DNA from 3 places in the Methylobacterium sp. WL64 genome. Region 3 is predicted to be linked to each of the others. Evidence: riboswitches for the same ligand, from Rfam matches in the RefSeq annotation. Region 3 holds a riboswitch; each other region holds the start of a gene.

What was found. A riboswitch is a leader RNA that binds a small molecule or an ion and turns the genes downstream of it on or off. The one in region 3 is predicted to bind cobalamin.
Region 1: linked by a shared signal. The riboswitch ahead of FV242_RS05965 (TonB-dependent siderophore receptor) and the one ahead of FV242_RS08750 (CbtB domain-containing protein) in region 3 are both predicted to bind cobalamin.
Region 2: linked by a shared signal. The riboswitch ahead of FV242_RS05185 (TonB-dependent siderophore receptor) and the one ahead of FV242_RS08750 (CbtB domain-containing protein) in region 3 are both predicted to bind cobalamin.

What each region holds. Positions count from the first base shown of each region.
Region 1 covers NZ_VRVA01000007.1:79,624-87,129, reverse strand. The annotation lists gene FV242_RS05990 (AAA family ATPase) at 1-285, opposite strand, end outside; gene FV242_RS05985 (hypothetical protein) at 336-1,298, opposite strand; gene FV242_RS05980 (ABC transporter ATP-binding protein) at 1,273-2,091, opposite strand; gene FV242_RS05975 (iron ABC transporter permease) at 2,088-3,122, opposite strand; gene FV242_RS05970 (ABC transporter substrate-binding protein) at 3,119-3,904, opposite strand; gene FV242_RS05965 (TonB-dependent siderophore receptor) at 3,988-5,940, opposite strand; cobalamin riboswitch at 6,088-6,300, opposite strand; gene FV242_RS05960 (efflux RND transporter permease subunit) at 6,352-7,506, opposite strand, start outside.
Region 2 covers NZ_VRVA01000006.1:65,811-73,316, reverse strand. The annotation lists gene FV242_RS05195 (oxidoreductase) at 1-436, shown strand, start outside; gene FV242_RS05190 (PepSY domain-containing protein) at 603-1,952, opposite strand; gene FV242_RS05185 (TonB-dependent siderophore receptor) at 2,060-4,189, opposite strand; cobalamin riboswitch at 4,535-4,731, opposite strand; gene FV242_RS05180 (HigA family addiction module antitoxin) at 5,131-5,490, shown strand; gene FV242_RS05175 (HigA family addiction module antitoxin) at 6,033-6,527, shown strand; gene FV242_RS05170 (NUDIX hydrolase) at 7,015-7,443, shown strand.
Region 3 covers NZ_VRVA01000012.1:21,538-29,043, reverse strand. The annotation lists gene cobN (cobaltochelatase subunit CobN) at 1-742, opposite strand, end outside; gene cobW (cobalamin biosynthesis protein CobW) at 815-1,849, opposite strand; gene FV242_RS08760 (DUF1636 domain-containing protein) at 1,846-2,244, opposite strand; gene FV242_RS08755 (CbtA family protein) at 2,252-3,001, opposite strand; gene FV242_RS08750 (CbtB domain-containing protein) at 3,018-3,200, opposite strand; cobalamin riboswitch at 3,234-3,429, opposite strand; gene FV242_RS08745 (DUF4424 domain-containing protein) at 3,659-4,681, shown strand; gene FV242_RS08740 (coagulation factor 5 8 type domain-containing protein) at 4,805-6,160, shown strand; gene FV242_RS08735 (S10 family peptidase) at 6,164-7,506, opposite strand, start outside.

The DNA of each region.
Region 1 (7,506 bases), on a different contig from region 3:
GAGTTCGCGCTCGAACACAGATCTGGTGAGATGGGTGTCCGCCATCACCACGCTGAAGCCGCTCGTCAGGGCGGCATCCAGGGCTGCTTCCTTGACCCGGTGCAGGAGGTCCCGGGCCGCATCGTCATGTGAGCCCTGCCTGAGTTCCCAGTAGACCTGCCGGTGCGGCGGCCAGAGGGTCTGCCGGAAGTCGTCGAGGGTGAGGTGAACCCAGCCGTCGAGAGGGTCGAAGCGGCGGGCGTAGGTCGTCTTCCCCGCGCCCGGGCAGCCGATCAGGCCGATCACCCTCTGCGGTGCCCCCGGACGATTCCTGCCGGGCACCGTCCGGGTCACGGTCAGGCCGTCGCCTCCGCATCCTCGTCGTCGCTCGCCGAGCCCTCGATGATCTCGCCCCGTAGGTAACGAGCCTGGGCCTCGGCGACCCGCCGTGCGCCCTGGGCGTGGCGGGTCGACACCGTGCCGCCGGGCGCCTCGGGCCCGCCGCGCTTGATCGCCACGAGTTCCGGATCACCCCAATGGTCGAGCATCGCCTGGAACGCTTCGTAGCGGCCGGCGTCGAAGGCGATGCGGTCGCCCATCATGTCCTTGTAGGGGTGCGCCGGGTGCAGGCCGCCGCAGGGGACCCAGCCCGTGGGGATCGGCGTCGTTGCGGCATGGGTCCGACCGGCGCGCAGGAGCTTGGGCAGCACATGCGTATGCGGACCTTCAGGACTGGTACCGCCGGACCCGGGGATTGGGGCATAGACCTCGATGCGCCCGACCCGCGCCAGGAACACCCGGTGCGGGCTCATGGCGACGAGATGAGGCCCAATGGGGTTGGCGTGGTCGAACAGGGGCATGCCGACGCCGGCCCGCAGCCGCTCGACGGCCTCCGGATCGCGCACCCGCACACAGGCATCCACGGCGAGCAGGCCGAGGCCGAGGTCGAACAGGATGCCGTCGCGATCCTCGACCCGGGCGGCGTTCCGGTCGGGCCCGAGTTCCGTCACCACGGTCCTCCGGTTCATCGTGCATGTCGCTTCCGGCAGGCAAAGCGCCACCGCGTGGTTCCAGCCCGAGGCGACCGCGGTCTCGTAGGCGATTGGCCTCAGGTCGGAACTCGGGGTCAAGGCGATGGCCCCGCGCGCGGTCGCAAGTCCCAGGCGATCGTCAGGCAGGGCCAGGACAGGCTCGTCCGGATCGCGCATGAACTCGGCGATGGCACCGAAGCTGCCGAGGCTCCAGGCCGTGGTCGGATCGGCCAGTGCACCGCGCAGAAGGGCGACGGTGGCATCAGGGCTGTTTGGGGAAGGCTGCATCGATGTCCTCCGGATGTGGCCCTGAACGGCTCCAGGGCAGGATATAGGCGGTTCCGTCCGGTCCGGCCCCACGGCACGCCGTGACGCCGAACGCGTCGGCGAGCAGCCGATCCGTAAGGGCGACGTCCGGGCGTCCGTCGGCGACGAGGCGTCCCGCATCCAGGACCACGATCCGGTCGCAGAACCGGGCCGCGAGGGAGAGGTCGTGCAGGACGGCGACGACGCCGGTGCCGGCCAGGGCCACGCTCCGCAACAGCGTCATGGCGTCGAGCTGGTGGGCAGGGTCGAGGGCGGTGATCGGTTCGTCGGCCAACAACCAATCCGCTTCGACGGCGAGCGCCCGCGCCAGCAGCACGCGCATCCGCTCGCCTGTGGACAGGGTCGGTTCGGTTCGGTTAGCGAAGCGCGCGACGTCGGTCCGTGTCATCGCTCGGTTTATTGCGGCGCGATCGGTGCCATCGAGGCCACCGAACGCGCGTCGATGCGGCAGCCTGCCGAGGGCGACGAGGTCACGCACCTGCATCGGCCAACCGGCCCCCGCGCCCTGGAACAGGACCGCGATGCGCTTGGCGCGCGCGTCGCGGGAGATGCCCTTGAGCGGCATACCGTCGAGATCCACGCGGCCCTTGGTCGGGGCGACCAAGCCCGCGAGGGTGCGCAGGAGGTTGGTCTTGCCAGCGCCGTTCGGACCGACCAGACCGACGAGGGTCCCGCGTTCCAGGGACAGGGTGATATCCGACAGGATGGCACGCCCGCCGAGGCGGACATCGAGGGCTGCGGTCGCGAGGCTCATGCGCCGCGCCCTCGCTCACGCAGGAGGAGCACGATCAGGAACGGTGCCCCAACGAGCGCAGTCACCACACCGAGCTTGAGTTCCGGGCGCGTCGCCAGGAGACGAACGCCCAAGTCCGCGGCAAGCACGAGGGCGGCCCCGGCGAGGCCACTCGGCCACAGGCTGGCACCAGGGCGTGCGCCGACCAACGGTCGCACGAGGTGGGGCACCACGAGGCCGACGAAGCCGATGGCGCCGCTGACGGCGACGCCGCTGCCCACGGCCAGCGCCGCGCCGGTGACGAGGCGTAGGCGGACCGAGACCAGATGGAAGCCGAGGCTCGCAGCCGTGTCCTCGCCCAGCGTCAGGGCATCGAGCGCGCGAGCCGTGGACAGCATCAGGCCCCAGCCGACCGCCATCAACGGCAGGCATAGCCAGACATGGTCCATGCTGCGGTCCGCGAGCGACCCCATCAGCCAGAACACGATCTCCAAGGCCGCGTAGGGATTGGGCGAGAGGTTGAGCGCCAGCGCCGTCATGGCGCCGGCGAGGCTCGACACGGCGACACCGGCGAGGATCAATCCCAGCGTGGTGCCTCCCCTTGCGGCAACGAGGTTCAGGGCGAGCGCCGCCACCGCGGCGCCGGCGATCCCGCCGAGCGGGAGGGCGAGGCTGAGGGAGGCCGCGAACCCGCCGTAGAACACAACCACGGCCCCGAGGGCCGCAGCCGAGGAGATGCCGAGGATGCCGGGATCGGCGAGCGGGTTGCGCAGGTAGCCCTGCATCGCCGCCCCGGTCAGCCCAAGGCTGAAGCCGACGAGGCCCCCGAGGAGGGCACGGGGCAGGCGTAGCTCCCAGAGGACGAGGGCAGGCAGTGTCGCGCGTCCTGCGAGGAGGTCACCGGCCGCCGCCGTTACGTCGAATGGGGCGTACCCGACCGCGATGGACGCCAGCGTCAAAACGAGAACCAGCAGGCCAAGGAGCCCGACGATGCCGCGTGGTCCGACGACCGCGCGTTCGATCCGGGTAGGAGGTTGAATGGGTGCGTTCATGGCACTGCCCGTTCGCGTGCGGCGGCGGCGAGTAAGGCCACGACGTCGGCGACCTGCGGACCTGGACAGGTCCAGAGCCGGTTCGGAATCGAGACGGTACGCCCCTGCCGGCGCAGCGCGTCGAGGACGGGATGATGCAGCAGGGCATCGGCCAGCGACGGCGCGCCGGGCTCCCCCTCGTCGAGGACGATGAGGTCGGCGTCGGCCAAGGCCGCCGCTTCCAGCGGGACCTGGCCGAAGCGGTCGCGACCGAGTTCGGCCGCGACGTTGACGAGGCCGGCGGCGCGGATGATCGCATCGCCAAGGCTGCCGGGTGCCACCGTGAAGGCGTTCGGACGCATCACAAGGGCCCGCAAGGGTTTGGCCGCCGGCATCACCTCGGCCAGCCGAGCGTCGAGGTCCGCGACCATCGCCTCGCCGCGCGCCGGGTGCCCGAGGGCCGCGGCGACGGTCCGGATCTGGGCCCGCACCCCCTCGAAGTCGTTGGGTACGCCGAGTTCGAGAAGGGGGAAGCCGACGCGCTTGAGCAGGCCCACCGTGGTCCGCGTCGTGAAGGCACCGGCAACGACGAGGTCGGGCCGGAGGGCGACGATCTCCTCCGACAGGCCGCGTGTCACTGCGATGCCCGTCGCCTCCCGCGCGACGGTCGAGCCGCGTGGGTCATGGGCGAGGTAGGTCACGGCGGCGACCTGATCGCGGTCGGCAAGCCGAAGGACGAGCTCGTCCGCGCAGAGGTTCATCGAGACGACGTGCCGGGGTCCCCCGGATGCCGGGGCGGCCATCCCAGCGGCAATCGACCAGATTTGGCTGACCGCCAGCATCGCCGTTAGGACCGCGAAGCCGGACCGTCGTGCCATCGGCGGTCTCAAAACGCGGTCAGGCGGACGCCGCCGTACACGGCGAGGCCTGCCCCGAGGAAGCCGGTGGGGTTCTCGTAGCGGCGGTCGAATAGGTTATCGACCCGCCCAAACACGCTCACCGTCTCGCTGACGTCGTAGTTCACCGCGAAGTTGACCAGGGTAAAGCCCGGGTTCTTGAGCCGGGCCACCGAGAAGTCGCGGTTGCCGTCGACGAAGTGGCCGAGCACGATCACGGTCCCGCTGACGGTCAGGCCCGGGAGGGGGGTCCAAAAGGCTGTCGCGCTGCCCTTGTGGCGGGGCCGTCGCAGGAGCTCCTGGTGGGTGATCTCGTTCTTGGTCACCGTGTTGGTGTAGTCGACCCGGCCCGTAAGGGTATCGGAGAACCGGACAGCGACGAAGGCTTCCGCCCCGTACGATTCGGCCCGGCCGACGTTCTCGTTCGAGGTGAACGTCGCGTTCGAGGTGATGAGGTTCTTGAAGTCGTTGGCGTAGTAAGTCGCGCCGACGAGGACGCGGTCCCCCAGGGGCTGCTCGATGCCGGCGTCGTAGCCGAGGCTCTCCTCAGGCCTGAGGTTCGGGTTGGCGAAGAAGTTCGAGGCCGGGAAGCTCTGGAACAGCTGGCTCAGGGTCGGCGCCTTGAAGCCGGTGCCGACGCTACCTTTGATCCGGGTCTCGGTGAAGGGCAGAATGTAGCTCGGCGCGACGCGGAAAGTGGTGGCCGGCCCGAACGCGTCGTTCTCGTCGTGGCGGATGTTGGCCACGAACGCCGCCCGCTCGAAGGGCGTTAGCTGCACCTCCCCGTAGCCGGCCGTGTTGCCGTTCCTCGCCCGCAGGTTGCCGGCCCCGAACGGGCTCGGGTCGGTGGTCGACAGGCTCTCGTCGTCACGCTGCGCGCCGAACAGGATCAGATTGCCGGGCGAGAGCTGGTAGTCCCCGCGGTACTCGTAGCGCGTGCGCTCGCCCAGGCCCGTTGTCGCGTCCGGCGTGGCAAGGGGGTCTAGGGGGCCCTGCTGTCTGTTGAACAGGTTCGAGTAGTTGATGGCGAAGAGGTTGTGGAAGCCGGCGAACGGCGTCCATTCGGCCTCGTTGCGGGTGAAGACCTGCTGCACGTCGGCGGCACTCCGGAACGCCGCCGGGAAGGCCGGGAAGGTGCTGAAGTCGGTGCCGGTGAACAGGAGGCGGGAATTGATGAAGCGCGTCACCGAGTTGATGCGGAAGGTGTCGGTGAACTGGTAGCCGAACTTCGCCGAGACGGTCTCGTTGTCGTAAAAATTCGGATGGATCGCCCGGCCGAGCGGGACGAGGTTCGGCGGCGTCACCGGCGTCGCGGCCGCACGGAAGTGCTGGATCGAGACCGAATAGTCGAAGCCGTCCTCCGACCCGCTGATCCTGCCGCTTTGGTTGAAGGTACCGAACGAGCCGCCCTCGCTCCGCGCGGTGGCCCTGGCCGGTCCCTCGCCACGCTTCGTCGTGAAGGAGACCGCGCCTCCAATGGCGTCGCTGCCATAGAGGCCGCTCTGGGGACCCCTGAGCACCTCGATGCGGGAGAGGTCGTCGGTCAGGAGTTGCCCGAAGTCGAAGGAGCCGTTCGGGTTCGACGGGTCGGTCGCGTCGATGCCGTCGATGAGCACCTTCACGTGGTTCGAGTTCGAGCCGCGAATGAACACCGAGGTCTGACCGCCCGGGCCGCCGGTCTGCACGACGTTGAGGCCCGGTACCTGCTGGAGGGCATCCGGGACGGTGCGGCGCTGCTGGGCCTCCAGGGTGGCGGCGGTGAGCACGGTGACGCTTGATCCGACCTGGTCGACGGGCGTCGGCACGCCGGTGGCGGAGACGGAAAGCTCGGAGAGCGTGACGGCCGCCTCGGCCCCGCGCGGGACATCGGCGAAGGGGGCGGCGGCCTGTTGCGCGAGCACGGGACCGGGAAGGGCGGCGCAGGCGAGCGCGAGCGTGCGCAAGCACGCGGTTCGGGAAGGAAAGGACACGGGACAAGCCTCGGGCGACGTCTGTGGCACGTCACCGCGAACGAGGCCTGGGCGCTTGCCTGCCGTTAGGGCAGCCGGGCGCTTCGACACCCATCAGGACACCCCGCCCGATGCGTTTCGCGTGTGACCACGACTGACGGCAGGTCTCCTGGCTCGCGGGTCACCGCCCTCTCATCGTCTTCCCAGGCCCGAAGACCCAGTGACGTGTTGATGATGGGCTCGCCGCTTACAGTTGCGGGGGCAGCCGCGGCTTCGGGAAGGCCCTTTCGGACCTCATCCTCACCGCGTTCCCTTTTGATCCTCCGGGGAGGAACCGTCGGACATACAGGACCTAAGGGAATGGCCCAGCGTCAATGTCACTTCGGGGTTTTCCGCCCTGTGTGTTCATAACGTTACAAGTCGGGCCTCGGGGTCGATGGCATTCGGTTCGGACCGCGGCAGTCCCCAGCCCTTCACCAGGCCGTAGACCGCAGGGATTACCACGAGGGTCAGGACGGTCGACGAGACCATGCCGCCGATCATGGGGACCGCGATCCGCTGCATAACCTCAGAGCCCGATCCGGTGCTCCACAGGATCGGCAGGAGCCCGGCCATGATGGCGACCACCGTCATCACCTTCGGACGCACCCGCTCCACCGCGCCGATCATGATGGCCCTCCGCAGGTCGGCACGGGTGAGTGCCCGTCCGGCGCGGTCGCATCCGGCCCGGATCTCGGCCAGCGCATGATCGAGGTAGACCAGCATGATCACCCCGGTCTCGGCCGCGACGCCTGCCAGTGCTATGAAGCCGACGGCCACCGCCACCGACAGGTTGAAGCCCATCCACCACATCAGCCAGACCCCGCCGACGAGCGCGAACGGCAGCGACAGCATCACGATCAGGGTCTCGGTCAGTCGACGGAAGTTGAGGTACAGCAGCAGGAACACGATCAGCAGCGTCAGCGGCACCACGACCTTGAGCCGGGCCGTCGCCCGGTCGAGGTACTCGACCTGACCGCTCCACTGCACGAGGGTACCCTGCGGCAGGCTCACCTCTTTGGCGACCGCCGCCCGCGCCTCGGCGACGTAGCCCCCAAGGTCGCGACCGGCGACGTCGACGTAGATGAAGACCGCGAGTTGCCCGTTCTCGGTCCGGATCTGGGTCGGGCCACGGTTCAACTGAACCTTGGCGACCTCACCGAGCGGTACCGTGCCCCCACCCGGGATCGGCACCTGAACCTCGGAGGCGATGGAGCGCGGGTCGGAGCGGAAGGCGCGCGGGTAGCGCACATTGACGGTGTAGCGCTCGCGGCCCTCGACGGTGTTGGTGACGCTCTCGCCGCCGAGCGCCATCCCGATCACGTCCTGCACGTCGCCGACGGTCAGCCCGTACCGGCCCAGCGCCTCGCGGTCGGGGGTGATGTCGAGGAAGTAGCCGCCCTGCACCCGTTCGGCGTAGGCGCTCGACGTGCCCGGCACCGCCTTCACCACCGCCTCGACCTGGCGGGCGACCTTCTCCATCTCGGAAAGGTCCGTCCCCAGCACCTTGATCCCGACCGG
Region 2 (7,506 bases), on a different contig from region 3:
CGTGCGCGTGGTCCTGCACGCCAGCATGGTGGTCGCCGGTGGATCGCCCCGTTTCGTCGTCCACGGCGAGGGCGGCAGCCTCGTCAAGCAACACCTCGACGGACAGGAGCAGCAGCTTCTCGCCGGCATGGCTCCGGGCGCCCCGGGTTGGGGCCAGGATTCGGACGGGATCGCGGTCCATGACGGGCGCGGCAGCGTGAGGCGCCTGCCCGCATTGGCCGGGGACCAGCGCCGGTTCTACCAAGACGTGGCTCACGGGATCTCCCGGGGCGCCGTCGACCATACGCCGGCGCTGGAGGCCCTCCAGGTGATGGCCTGCATCGACGCGGCTTTGACCTCGGCGCGGACCGGGACGACGGTGGCGCTGCCGCTCGTGCCGGAGGAGCGATCCGCATCCCAGTTCGCGGAGGATGACCTGGCATCGCCACACGTCTGAGGTCGAAGGGCGCAGGCGAACGCAAGTCGCGGCGGTTCACCTGGACGCGGTTCTTCGAGGCGGCAGAGCGTTAGGCAGCCGTCCACCGAGCAACCGCCCCGTCATCCGGGCTCCGCTCCGCGGCCCTGGACTGCCGGGGCGGTTGCCAAGAGCTGCCCCATTCCGCTCAGCGAGCCCGCGTCGAAACAGTCCGGCCGAGGCGCCGCCAGCCCGCGACGATCCCGGTGACCGCGATCCCGGCGGCGAGCAGGTTCAGGAGCCACTGCGCCGCGTTGCGCAGGGCGGCCCGTCCGCTCAGAAACGGGAAGTCGAGGCGGTGGGGCGCATCGAACAGCCAACGGTTGATGCGACCCGAGCGGTCGAGGCGCTGCAGGATGGTGCCGTCGCGCGGGTCGATATGGAGCCAGGTTGCGTCCGGATCGTCGAAGCGCAGGCGCAGAACCGGCAGGGGACGCGGGTCCACCCCATGCGGATACCAGTAGGCATCGTACGCCCCGAGCAGGCCCGCTGCCCGTAGATGTCCCATGGGGATCGCGTCCGCGGCGGCGGCGGCCAGGGCCGCCGCGTCCGGACCGGGGCCGCCGTCCGGTGCGACAGCGCGGGGGCCGTCCACCGCCTCGGCGACCACCCACCAGCGACCGCCGACCGTGGTGAAGCGCAGCGACCGGGTGTCCGGGCCGGCGAGATCGCGCAGCCGCCCGACATCGAGCCCGAGCGGTCCCGGCGTTCCAGCGTAGGCGCTGCGCAGCGCGGTCGGCGGCGCGCTCGATGCGAACCAGCGGTTCGGGTTCATGGAGATCCAGCCGCTCAGGATGAACGCCCCGAGCCCCAGCCCGCCCGCTAGGCCGAACAGGTGGTGCCAGCGCGCCAGCCCGCGATAGGGCGTGACGGCGCCGTGCGCATAGCGGCGGCGCAGGCGCAGGCGCCAGATCCCGACGACCAAGCCGCTGACCGCCCCGAGGGCGGCGAATCCGGAGAGCCAGAGCAGCACTGTCCGCCACAGCTCCGCCCGGGCGCGCAGCGGCGTCAGGTAGATCCAGTGCGGCACCGAACCGAGCCAGTTCCAGGCCCGCTCGAACCGGGTCGTGTCGAGGGCGATCCCCCCGTTTACCGCGGAGACGTAGAGCTCGGTCCCCTCCGGGTCATCGAAGACGACCTTGTGGAACGGCCGGAGCGGGTCGTAGCGAGCGGTCACAGTCCACTGGTCCCGCTCGACCGGATCGACGCGGGCATCCGGCCGATCCCCGGCGGCGAGCCGCAAGGCCGCCTCCGCACCAACCGGGCCGAGCCGCGCGCCGGTACGGCCCGATACGGTCGCCCGCCCCCCGTCGCGGCCTGTGATCCGGTAGACCGGCTCGGCACCGCGCATCTCCAGCGCGAACGCCGCCGGCACGCCCGCAAGGTCGCCGGCGGCGAGCGCCGCGTCCGGCGGGACCGCGACGGTCTCCCAGACGATCGGGGCGAGGCGCGCGAGGCGCTCGGCCGCTGTGAGTGCCGGGAACGGCACGTAGAGCATCACCAGTCCGGAGCCGATCCACAGGGCGAAGATCAGGGCCGTGGCGATCCCGGCTCAGCGGTGGAACAGCAGCAGCCAGCGACGCGCGGCTTTGCCGACCCGCTGCCTCACCAAGTCACCGTGTAGGCGACTTCCATCGAGCGCGGCCGGCCGAGCAGCCAGTTGGTGCCGACCCCGTTCACGGCATTGCCGCTGATCGCGTAAACCTTGTCGAACAGGTTGTAGACCCGCAGGCTCAGGCGCGAATCCGCCGTCACCTGATGGTCGAGCACGAGGTTGACGAGGTTGTAGGCCGGGCGCCGGGCCGTGTTGGAGAAGTCGCTGTAGACCTGGCCGACGTTCTGGAGCCCCACGCGTGCCGTCCAGGCGCGGGCAAAGTCCCAGGTCAGCCACAGGTTGGCGACCCGCTCGGGCACGTCGATCGGCTGGTTGCCGGCATACGAGACGGTCGCGCCGTTCACGCTCTGATTGAACGTATCGTATTGCGCGTGCAGGAGCGCGAGGTTGCCGTCCAGCCGCCAGCCCGGGGCGAGGTGCCAGCCAAGCGCCAGCTCGAAGCCCTGCGAGGATTGCTGGCCGACCTGGGTCGACACGGTCGGCTGACCCGGCACGGTCGAGATCAGGTTGTCCTTGACGATCCGGTATCCGGCAACCGTCCATTCCAGTGCGCCGTCGAATGCGAGGCCCTTGGCGCCGATTTCGACCTGCGTGCCGGTGGCGAGCTGGAACCCTGAGAGCGACTGCGTCAGGGTGATGAGGCTGTTCACCGGGTCGGTCGCGAAGCTGTACTGGGCGTAGAGCGCGTTGTCCGGCGTCGGGTTGTAGACCAGCCCGAACCGGTAGCCGAGCGCCTGATAGGTTTTCTCGAACTGTGATCCGCTCTGCAAATCCTCGCGACGGAGCGTCGGCACGTCCAGGCGCACGCCGGTGAGGAACGAGAGCTTGTCCGACAGGATCACCCGGTCCTCGGCGAAGACCGAGGCCTGGCTGGTCTGTGTCGCGTAGGCCGGCTGCGCCCGCCCGTTCTGCGGGAAGTATCCTGGATCGTAGCCTATCAGCGGCACGCTGGTGGTCTGGTCGAAGGTGAAATTGTTCGTGTGGCGGAAGTCGATGTGGTTCACGTCGAACCCGACCGCGAACGCGTTCGGCAGGCCGAACAGGTTGCCCTTGACGCTCGCGTCCAGGCGATTCCCGACCTGTTCCTGGCTGTGGTAGATCTCGGTGTAGCTGCCCCGGTCGACCAGCCCGGTGCCGCGGTTGTAGGTGTATTGCTCGGTATCGAGCCAATGCCGCCGGCTGGTGAGCCGATAGGCCGTATTGCGCACGATGATGTCGTCCGAGGGCGTCCACTCGGTCTTGAACTGGGTCCAGTTATCCGACCAGGTAATCTTCGCGTCGCGGACGTTGTAGTTGTTGAACCGGATCAGGTCCGGGATCCTACCCTCGACCAGGGGCGTGCCCCAGTAGCGCGCCGGCTCCTGGTAGCCGAGGTCGTGGCTCACCGTGACGGCGAGGTCCGGGCTCGGCTGGAACAGCAGGGCGGCCGAGACGGCGAGGTTGCGGAAATCGCCCTCCGGCCGGATCCAGCCATCCGCGCGGTTGCCGCTGACGTTGAGGCGGTACGCGAAGGTGTCGCCGAATTCCTCGCGCCCGAGCGCCCCGCCCGAATCCAGCGCCAGCCGCGCGACGCCGTCGGTGCCGATCACCGCGCGCGCGGTGTTGATCGGCGCGAAGACCGGCTTCTTCGGCACCACGTTGATCACGCCGCCAATGGCGCCGTCGCCGTAGAGCACCGAGGACGGGCCGCGCAGCACCTCGATACGCTCGACGTTCCAGGTGTCGAACGGGAACGTGACCGTGTTGGCCCCGACATAGAAGCGTGTGCCGTCGTAGAGCTGCTGGATCGAGTTCGGGCCCGCGAAACCGCGCGACGTGAAGGCGCCGTTGCCGTTGCCCGGCGCCGCGATCGTGGTGATGCCGGTGGCGTCCTGGGTCACGGCTTCGGCGATCGTGTCCTGGCCGCGCAGCCGTGCGGTCTCGCCCGACACGATATCGACGCTCGCCGGCGTCTCCAGCGGCGTCAGCCCGAGCCGGCTCGCGGTCCGGTCGGGCGTGCGCAGGTTCAGCCCGGTCGGCGCAGCGCGGGTCAGGCTGACGCCGCCCTCCCCCTCGACGGAGAGCTGATCGAGGGTCACGGTTTCCTGGGCTGCGGCCGGGCTTGCCAGGAGCGTGAGCATGGCACCGCAGAGCGGTCTACGCCGGCTGCGACGAGGAAGTTTGGATCGCGACATGGTGAGGATAGGTCCGAGCGCGGCGGCCGCCGGTTCAGATGCCCTAATAGCAATGTAATAACATTACAATTGCGGATGCGTGTCTGATCCGGTCCGGTCCACGCGCGGCGGCCCGGGTGAAGGATCAGGCCGCGTGCAAACGCGGCCGGGATCGGCACGACAAGGGAAAGCATCGGGAACCGGGACGCGGGCGCGCTTGCTGTGGCACGTCACCGCGAACGAGGCCTCGCCGACCGCGCTCGCGCACGGCCGTCTCGACACCCGCCAGGACACCCCGCCTGACGCGTTTCGCGTGTGACCACGGCTGACGGCAGGTCTCCTGGCTCGCGGGTCGCCGCCCTCGCACCGTCTTCCCGGGCTTGAGACCCAGTGACGTGGTGGTGAAGGACTCGCCGCTCACAGTTGCGGGGACAGCCGCGGTTTCAGGGCAGGCCCCTCACCGCGTTCCCTTTTGATCCCCGAGGGGAACCGTCGCCGACTAGCGTGGCTGTATGCCGGTGGAACGTCAAGCGTGTGGATATCCGGCCCCCTGCGTGGGCGGCCTGCGATCAGGCGCACGATCGCCTCGCGCGATGCTTAACGGATCACGGGCCCCCGACGGTATGGCGCAAAATTTTGTATTTCCACCGTACTAGTATTTTTGGACATGACTTGCTGTTCTAACGAATTATAAATTTATTTTCCAAATATCAGCGTTGTTATTCTGGAACTAAGCAAATTGACATCCGCTTTTTACCTTTATAAAAATACCGGAACTTTTTTTGATCTGTCGCGTAAAATTTTCGAGCCGAAATCGGAGGTGGTTCAAGACGGCGCATCGGCTAAAATAGTGGTTTTCGCTCTGTCGCTTATTCGCCAAATTTGCAAAACCTGGTAGGAGAATCATTATGAATTCACCTTATGTATTAGAGAATCCCTGTCATCCTGGCGGGTTCGTTCGCCGCAATATCCTTGAGCCGCGTAACCTAACCGTCATGGCTGCGGCCAGCCTGCTCAACGTGACGCGCCAAACGCTGTCCGACTTCTTGAACGAGAAGATCGCTCTTACGGCCGAACTGGCTCTGCGGGTCGAGAAGGTGTTCGGGGCCCGCATGGAGATGCTGATGGAGATGCAGACCCACTACGATATCTCGCGCGCGCGGAAACTCGAACAGAAGGTCGAGAGGGAACTCGCGGGCCGGACCGGCGTCCAGACCCCGACCGAAAGGCCTCAGGTAATCGTCAAGCGCGTTCACGCGTTTGGGTGAGCTCAATTCGTGGCGACCGGTTGTCCGGGATGCCGGGCCGTTACCGGATCTCCCCTGCGCGACGCGGGGTGAACGCGCATTGGTCGGGCCTCCACGCCTTGTCGTCGCTTCTTGGCCGGGACGCACCGCTTTGCGACGCATGATGGACGGCTCCGGAAAACACCTCGGCACGTTTCCGCGCGGGACCGGGTGACGATCGCAGGGGGACCAGTCCCCATGCCTTGATATCGTTCGTCGTCACGGGCCAAGGCGATCGGCATTCTCCAGATCGGACGGTACCGCGCACGCGACCCTGATCGTGTTTCATCGGAGACATTTGCTCAGGCTGTATCGCGATCAAAACATTATGCATATTTCTGAAGTTTTGCAGATTAATACAGTCAAATTCTCGATTTATTCGAAATAAATTTGTAAATCTGGATGAGATTGACATGCTGCAATCCGGTTGATATCGGCGATTTGATCGGATCTGCAAGACAATAAAATATATAACCGGCAAAATAAAGTAAGACTGTGGGTGGCTGAGGTAGTCGGCGATTCTGATGTTGCTGATGGAGCGCTGCTTGCGCCCATGTGCCCGTGAGGTCTGCCGCAGTTCCGATCAGTCGATCAAAACGCTCATCCGAAAACGATTGTGTCAATCGACGAAGGAGTCCCAGGTGAACGCTGTCCATCAACCGGCAAATCCGTGTCATCCCGGTCTGTTTGTTCGCCGCAAGGTCTTCGAGCCGCGCAACCTGACCATCATGGAGGCTGCCGGTCTTCTGGGCGTCACGCGTCACGCGCTCACCGACTTTCTCACCGAGAAGACCCCTTTGACTGCCGACCTGGCTTTCCAGATCGAGCAGGCGTTCGGGTACAGCATGGAAATGATGATGGAGATGCAGAAGCAGTTCGACATCGCCGCCGTGCGCAGGCGCGAGCGGAATGTTCGAAACGAGTCAATGTCCAAGGCCTGGTCCCAGGTCGCCGCGACACGGCTCCAGGTTGCGCAGACACGGGCTCATACGTCCGAACGGAAGCACGCCTTCGCGTAACGTTCGCACCTATCGGATCTCGGCTCGAGCGATCGCCGCCGAAGTCGGAGGCGGGTTCGGCATACGTGAGCGCGTTAAATCAAGGCTTTAGAACTGCTCCCGATGGCAACGTGTTCGGGAGCAGATCTAGGGATCATGGAGACCGAAGCTGTCGCAGCCGAGGGCGGGACTGTATGCTCGCCCTGCAAAGCCTCAACTTGTTCGACAGAATAGTCCGAGCAGCCGATAGGCCCGGGTAGGCCCGGAGGGGGTCCAAGGGCTCGCGACGCCCGCTGCGTCGGCGTTCGATGAAGCAGCGGTGAAATAGAACACCCGCTCGACGAAGCTTTCGGCACGTTGGACCCATCTGGTAGAGTGTACGGCCGACAACGAGGCGTTGCGCGCCGCCGCCGGGAGCCACGGACCCTGCACCCCGGGCCGTTGTCGGTTTACGAGCCGCAGCATACCAGGCCGCATGAATGTTTAGCGCCCCCCACCAGAGATTCGCATGAAGGCGCTGGGCTTGCCCTGGCGCGGGCGCCAGCTGCTCGTCGCCGAGGTCTATACCGACGACGGGCGCCTCAAGGGCGTGCGGCAGCTCGGGGGCAGCGTCGAATTCGTTGAGCCGGCCGAGGCGGCGCTCGTTCGGGAATTCCGGGACGAGCTTGGTCTCACGGTGCGGATCCTCGGCGTCCCGTTCGTGACGGAGAACCTCTACACCCACGAGGGCAGCTCGGGCCACGAGGTGCTGTTTCTGTTCCCGGTTGGCCTGCCGCCGGGCCCGCTCGATACGCGGGAATGCGTCGTCTTCCACGAGGATTGCGGCACGCCGTGCGTCGCCCGCTGGTACGATCTGGACGTCCTCGATCGCGACGGCGGTCCCGCGTTGTACCCGGTCGGACTGAAGGCGCGGCTATTGGCCGAGCGGCGATCGTAGGCGCGCGTACCTGTGCCGAAGGGCGCTTTCCCTGCCGGGCGCACGGTGCGGCTGCTAAACGAC
Region 3 (7,506 bases):
TCGACACCGCCATCGCCAAGACGCCGATCCCGCGGGCGCGCAGGGCCGCGACCAGGGTGACGAACGGCGCGGTGTCGCCGCCCAGCACCGCGGAGCGGTAGACCAGGAGCAGGGCCAAGGGCGCCTTGGTTGCCCGCATGTCGGCCAGCGGCACTGCGGTCTCGGCCGCCGCGACGGCGACACCCAGGGGCAGCGCGCCACAGCCCGGGCACCAGGGAAACCCCCGCGGCAGCGGCTGAGGCGGCTCGACCGTGCCTCCCGCGCCGACCCGGACGGCCAGGAGGCGCAGCATCCGCCGCAGGTTCTCCGGGCCGCCGGCGCGAAAATAGCGGTCGAGCCGCTCGGCCAGATCCGGGTCGGTGGAGAAGCCGGCAAGGCGCGGGTCCGGCCGGTCGTCGCCCGGCAGCACCGCCAGCACGACACCGTGCGCCCGCGCCGCGGCGGCACAGCGCTCGATGCCGTAGCGCCAGTAATCCAACCCGCCGAGGCAGCGGATCACGACGAGCTTCGCGCGGGCGACCACGCGCTCGACGTAGAGATCCACCGACATCGGGTGCCGGAGCTTGGCGAGCTTTGCGAGCCGCAGGCTCGGCAGCCCGGGCTCGCCGGCATGGGCCTGCCCGATGCCCGCGAGGTCGCTGTCGGTGAACGAGAGCACGACGAGGTCGCCCGGCTCCTGCCCGAGATCCACCGCCGCCTCGCCCTCGTCGAGGGAGACCGTATCGATGCGGACGAGATGCATGGCGCGCTTCCTAGGCCCCGCCAGATCGGGCGCGCGCGCAGAGTCTCAGCAAGGGAGCGCGCGCGATCGCGATCATCCCGCGAGCGCCGCGGCGACGGCGCCCTGGTCGAAGCCCTTCAGGCCGATCACCACCAGGCGACCGTCCCGGTTCTCGCCCGCCCGCCAGGGCCGGTCGAAATGGTGGGCCACGCGCCGGCCGACGCCCTGCACCACGAGGCGCATGGCCTTGCCCTCGACCTCGGCGAAGCCCTTGATCCGCAGCACACCCGCGGCCTCGGCAGCCTTCTCGACGCGGGCCGCGAGGTTGCCGGCCGTGACGGCCGGGCGGATCGGCAGGGCTACGGTCTCGAAGTCGTCGTGGTCGTGGTCCTCGCCGTCGCCGTGATGCGAGGGGCGGGCGTCGAGGTCGTCCTCGGCCGCGGCGCCGAGCCCGAGCAGCACCAGCGGGTCGATGGCGCCGTTCTCGGTCTCCACCACCTTCACGGCGCGGGGCAGGTGAGCCTCGACCTCGGCGCGAACCCGGGCGCGGGTCTCGGCGTCGAGCAGGTCGGACTTGTTGAGCACGACGAGGTCGGCACAGAGGAGCTGGTCCTCGAACACCTCCTCCAGCGGGTTGTCGTGGTCGACCGCCGTGTCGGCGGCGCGCTGGGCGGCCAGGGCCTCGGGATCCTCCGCGAAGGCGCCCGCGGCCACGGCCGGCCCGTCCACCACGGCGACGACGCCGTCGACGGTGACCCGCGAGCGGATGGCCGGCCACTGGAACGCCTGGACCAGCGGCTTCGGCAGGGCGAGGCCGGAGGTCTCGATCAGGATGTGCTCCGGCGGCTCGGCGCGACCGAGCAGGCTCTCGAGCGCCGGCACGAAGTCGTCGGCGACCGTGCAGCAGATGCAGCCGTTCGGCAGCTCCACGATGGAGTCCTCGGTGCAGCCCTCGACGCCGCAGGCGGCCAGGAACGACTTGTCGAAGCCGACATCACCGAACTCGTTGACCAGGATCGCCAGGCGGCGGCCCTTGGCGTTCTCGATGACGTGGCGGACCAGCGTCGTCTTGCCGGCCCCCAGGAAGCCGGTGACGATGGTGCAGGGGATCTTGGTCACGATGGTCATTCCGCAGCCTCCAAGGTGCCGGCCGGAAGCGGGCGGGGATCGGGAAAGGGCGGGATGCGGGCGATCACGCCGGTCTTGAATGCGGCAGGGCGCTCCCGCCAGGGCACGATGCCGTCCGGCGTCGCCGCGTAAGCGGCCAGCCCGTCCAGGATGGTCGCCGCCGACTCGGACGGGTCCATATCGCCGTAGACGTAGGTCCAGCGGGTCTCGGACACGACCGCCACGGAACAGGGCCGCTTGCACACCGACAGGCACTCGACCCCCTCGATCCGCAGCTGCCCGGACGTGTTGCGCGCGCGCAGGGCCTCGAGCAGGCGCGCGCCGGCCCGGGGCCCGTCCGGATCGTCGCCCGGGCGGCGACAGGTCGTACAAACGTAAAGGACGGTCTCAGGCATGACGGCCTCAGGCATGCACCGTCCCGCGTGCGTTTCCACGGCCGAAAGCCTGCCAGGCCCAGCCGAAGCCGAGGCCGATCAGCATCCAGAAGACGAAGCTGATCGCCAGCGAGCGCGCCACGAACTGCGCCGCGAGTGCCGCGGGAAGCTCCGAGGACACCTCCGCAGCCTGCGGCGCACCGGCGACGTGCGGCGCCACGATCAGCACGAGGCCGCCCAGGATCGCGATCAGCGAGCGCCGGACCGTGATCAGGTACAGGCCCATCCCGGTGGCGGCGGCGGTCATCACCCACCAGGCCTGACGGGCGGCGAGCGGTGCCGCCTCGCTGCCCGGCAATTCCGGCGGCAATCCCAGGCCCGGGGCCAGAGCGACGCTGGCGAAGCCCGCGATCGCGAACGCGACACCGACCTGCCGCGTCGGCTCACGGCCGCAGGCCAAGATCACCGCACCGAGCAGGAGGGCGTAGCCGACCCCGCCCACGAGCGTCGCCAGAGCGGTGAAGGCCATCCGGGGCAACCCCTCGCCGGGCTGCCACTCGGGTGCGGCGTCCGGTGTGCCATGATCGTGCCCCGCATGAGCCAGCACGACCTGAGCCGACATGATCGGGAGCCTGCGCTCGGCCTGGTGCGTCTGCTTGGTCTCATAGCGCTCGGCCGCCACGATCAGCGGCGACGTCAGCGTCAACTCGAGGCCGGTCACGACGGCGGCCGCGAGGAAGCCGGCGGCCAGGGCCGCCGACAGAAGCCGGATGATCATCCCTGCGCCAGGGGCGTCAGTGGCAGGGGAAGTTCTGGGTATGCCGGAAATCGTGCGCGGCGTTGTGCAGCGCGATCGCCGGCGAGAAGCCCGCCATGAACAGGAGGCCGAGGCCCAGGAAGGCCGCGAGCGCGACGGCAACCGGACGCTCTCCGGCGCGGGTGCCGGTGGCGATGGGGGCGAGGGTCGAGGTGGTCATCAACATGTCTCCAACCGCCCCACCGGCGGCATTGCGGGATCTCATCGTGACGGCAGGTCTCCTGGCTCGCGGCTCGGCGCGCCTGCCGCCTTCCCGGATCGCTCCGGTGGCCTACTGGCAGACGCTCGCCGCTCACAGTTGCGGGGGCAGCCGCGGTTTCGAGGTTCGTACCCCTCACCGCATTCCCTTTTCACCCCGTCTCCGGGGCACCGTCACGCCATCGTTGTAGACGCATGACAGCTCTCGCACAACGGAGGCCCGGCGGAATCGTTTCGGACTCTTGGGGTACGGCACGGATATGCGGGTCGGGCGGTGGCCGTGAGTGTCGAAACGCATCGGCGGGACGGACTTCGACGCGTCGCGACCGCCGTCGGCGCTTGGCCCGCGGCACCGGCGCCGTGTAACGGCCGGCGTGGACGATTCCGGCCCATGTCCGATTCTCGAACCCTTGAGCGTTGATGTCGATGCGTACCTTGTCGCTGGCCCTCGTCGTCCTGGCGGCCACGTCCCTTCCGGTCCGGTCCGACGACAGCACCGCCGCGCTCATCGCCGGGGGGCTCGTCCTGGAAAAGGCCGACACGATCGCCCTCGCGGCCGAGGATCTGTACCTCTCCGAGCAGGCCGTGCAGATCGACTATCGGTTCCGCAACCTGACCGATTCCGACATCGTGACCACGATCGCGTTCCCAATGCCCGACATCACCGGCGACTCCGAGATGCTGGTTTCGCTCCCCGATCCGGCGCACGACAACTTCCTGAAGTTCCAGTCCGCGGTCGATGGCGAGCCTGTCGAATCGCAGGTCGAGCAGCGGGCGTTCCTGATGCGGAGCGATACACCGCCCGTGGAGATCACCGCTCGGCTCAAGGCGCTGGGGATCCCGCTCGTGCCAACCACCGCGGCGACGGAAGCGGCCCTGCGCCGCCTCGGCGAGCGCCAGCGGCGCGACCTGATCGCGGCCGGCATCCTGGAGCGGCAGGAGCACAAGGACGGGACGATCGCGGATGCCCCGCTCTGGACATTGAAGTCGAAATTCTGGCGCCGGCAGGTCTTTCCCGCCGGGCGCGAGATCGCGGTGCGCCAGAGCTACGTCCCGAGCCTCGGCGGTCTCGCGAGCCTGTCCTACGGCGGGCCGAACCTCGACCCGGCGCAGAAGGCGCACTACGCGACCCGATATTGCACGGACCCGACCTTCGAGCGGGTGGCCCAGGCCCTGTACCGGCGGTCGAGCGCCGACGGCAGCCGGGCGTTCCAGGCCTACGAACGGTCCCTCTCCCACGTGATCAGCTCCGGCGGCAACTGGGCTGGCCCGATCGGCCAGTTCAAGCTGGTCGTGGACAAGGGGGATCCTACGACCCTGGTCTCGTTCTGCGGGGCCAACGTGAAGAAGACCGGCCCGACGACCTTCGAGACGGTGATGAGGGACTTCGTCCCGCAGCGCGATATCGAGATCCTGCTGCTCAAGACCAAGACGGGAGAATGAATCGGTCGGGCGCCCTCGCGGTGCGCCCATGGGCTTGACGCGTCGGGTTCGATACGGGCACCGCCGGGCGCGCCCTCCGGCCCCGACCTCGGCGCGTTTGGTCCAGCCCGCCTCGGAGACACGATGGCCCCGGAAGACGCCCCGACATCCGCCCTCGTCGATCTCGCGTCCGGCCGCGCCCCGCAGCGCGTTGTCGAGGCGGATAGGACCTGGCTGGACCTCGACCTCGGCGGCCGCTTCCCGGTCCGGTCCGTTGTCGGGATCCCGTGCGGGGAGGGCGGTTCGGTCGCGGAGGGCGCCATCCTGTTCTCGCAGGACGGCGTGACGTGGTCCGCACCGGGCATCGCGTCCCGTCCGGTCGAGTCGGAGGCCGGCACGGTCGTCATTGAGGCCGACGAGCGCGCCTGGACGCGTTCCGTCCGCGTCGCGATGCCGGCCTCGATGCCGAACGTCACGGTCCGGGTCATGTGCGAGGAGGCGGCGTTCGACCTGATCGCCCTGCGGGCCATGCTGGGCCTCGACGTGACGCTCCTGAACGAGAAGCCCGGCGCCAACGCCTTCACCGCCTATACCCTGGAGAGCAATCCGGGTCGCACGAGCGGCGCCCTCGTGGGCGTGGCGGTGTTCCAGAACGGCGCCTTCGGCAACTGCTTGATCCAGTACATCATCGCCCTGTCGGTCGCGAAGGCGCTGAACCTGAAATACGTGGCGGTTCCGAAGTTCGACCGCAGCAAAGTCATCTTCCTGACCGAGCGGCTGACTTGTGACGGCATCACCTTCCTGCCTCCGGACGAGCCGCTGCCGACCGACGGGTACTTCCTGTCCGGCCTGTTCTTCGATCCGACGCAGTTCCAGCGGCAGGTGAGCCTCGACGCGCCGCCGGATTCACGGGCGATCATCCAGGGGATGATCCGCCCCCTGTTCAACGGCCTGCCGGCGACGGTCCCGCCCAAGCCCGACGACCAGCTCCTGATCCACATCCGCTCGGGCGACATCTTCAGCACCTGGGTCGACCCGCATTATCCCCAGCCGCCCTTCGCGTTCTACCGCATGGTGATCGACCGGCTGCTCGGCGAGGGCCGCATCCGCTCGATCAAGCTGGTCTTCGAGAACCGGCTGAACCCGGTGATCGCCGCGGTCGAGGCCTATGCGCAGGGTCTCGGATTGCCGGTGGAGACGCAGAGCGAGTCGCTGATCGCCGACGTCACGGCCTTGGTCAACGGCCGCTACCTCGTGTTCGGCCTGGGGACCTTCGGCCCGGCGATCTGCCACCTGTCCGAGCGGGTCGAGCAGGTCTTCTACTTCGCGTCCAACTGGCCGCAGATCTTCCGGGGTATTCCGTCGATCGACCGGGTCATCGAGGTCCGGGACTTGGAGGAGCGCTATATCAAGGTCGGCGCGTGGCAGAACACCGACGCGCAGCGCCGAATGATGATCGAGTACCCGGCCGAGGCGCTGGCCTTCGACGACGCCGCCTGAGGATCAGGGCTTGTCCTCACGGTGCTCGACGGGGTCCGCGGTCGCCCCGCGCGCCTGTACGGCATCCCGGTACAGGCGCTCGACGTCCCGCTTGAACGCGGCCCGGGAATCGTCCCGCGAGTAGAACATGTGGCCGCCGGGGTAGACCGCGAGGCTGACCCGCCCGGCGCCGTAGGCCGGCACCTGCGCGAGCAGGAGCTTCGAGGCGTAGTAGGGCGTCACGAGATCGGTGAAGCCGTGGGCGACCAGCACCCTGAGCCGGCCGTCCAGCGCCAGCACGCCCTTCAGGTTCGATAGCGCCTCCGGGGCCTGCCGGCCCGAGCCCCAGGTCCAACCGCGGTTCACGGCGTTGTTCAGCAGCTCGTAGCGCATGTTCGGCACCGGCCACTTCAACGTGCGCGCGTAGAGGTCGAGCATCGCGCTGGTCAGCGGCGCCTGGAGCGCAGTAAGCTGGGGATCCTCGAAGCCCGATTGTGCGGCGTCCGGGTTCGGGTCCCAGCCCGTGATGCCGGTGTCGTAGGCGCTGGTGACGCGCTGCTCCGCCCGGTCGAACTCGCGCTGAACGCTGCGGGTGGACAGGCGCGCCGCCTGCGCTTTCACGAAGGCTGCGTCGAACCCGGTGAAGGCCGCGACCTTGTCGGTCATGCGCGCAACGGCGGCCTTGTCGCCGGGGCCCTTGAGCAGGTCGGCGAGATAGGGGCCCACCGCGTAGGCCTCGGCATCGCCGAGCAAAGCCGGGCTCGGCGCCGTGCCGGCCCGTTCGAGGGCGCCGGCCGCCAGGGACGGCAGCTTCAGTACGTAGCCCCAGGGATTGGCCCGCGGCGTCTCGAGCCAGCCGAAATCCAGCACCGGCGACAGCAGCACCAGCCCGGACAGGCCGACACCGATATCCTCCTGCAGCTTCTCGGTGATCAGCGGCCCGCGGAAGCCACCGTAGCTCTCGCCGACGAAGAACTTCGGGCTCGCCATGCGGTCGTTGACCCGCAGGTAGCGGGCGATGACGGCCGCGAGCGTGGCGGCGTCGCTGTCGATGCTCCAGTAACTCTTGCCGTTTCCGTCCGCGGCCCGGCTGTAGCCGGTGCCCACCGGATCGATGAAGACGAGGTCGGTGAAGTCGAGCCAGGTGCCGTCGTTGGGCGTCAGCGCCACCGGTTGCGATGGGCTGATGCTGGCGCCGCCGGTGGGCAGGCGCCACGGCCCGATCGCCCCGATATTCAGGTAGGCGGACGCCGCCCCGGGGCCGCCGTTGACCGCGAAGGTGACGGGTCGCTGGCGTCCGGCCTCCGGGGCCATCGTGTAGGCGACGTAGGCCACCTCGGCCTGAAGCTTCCCGGCCTCGTCGACGA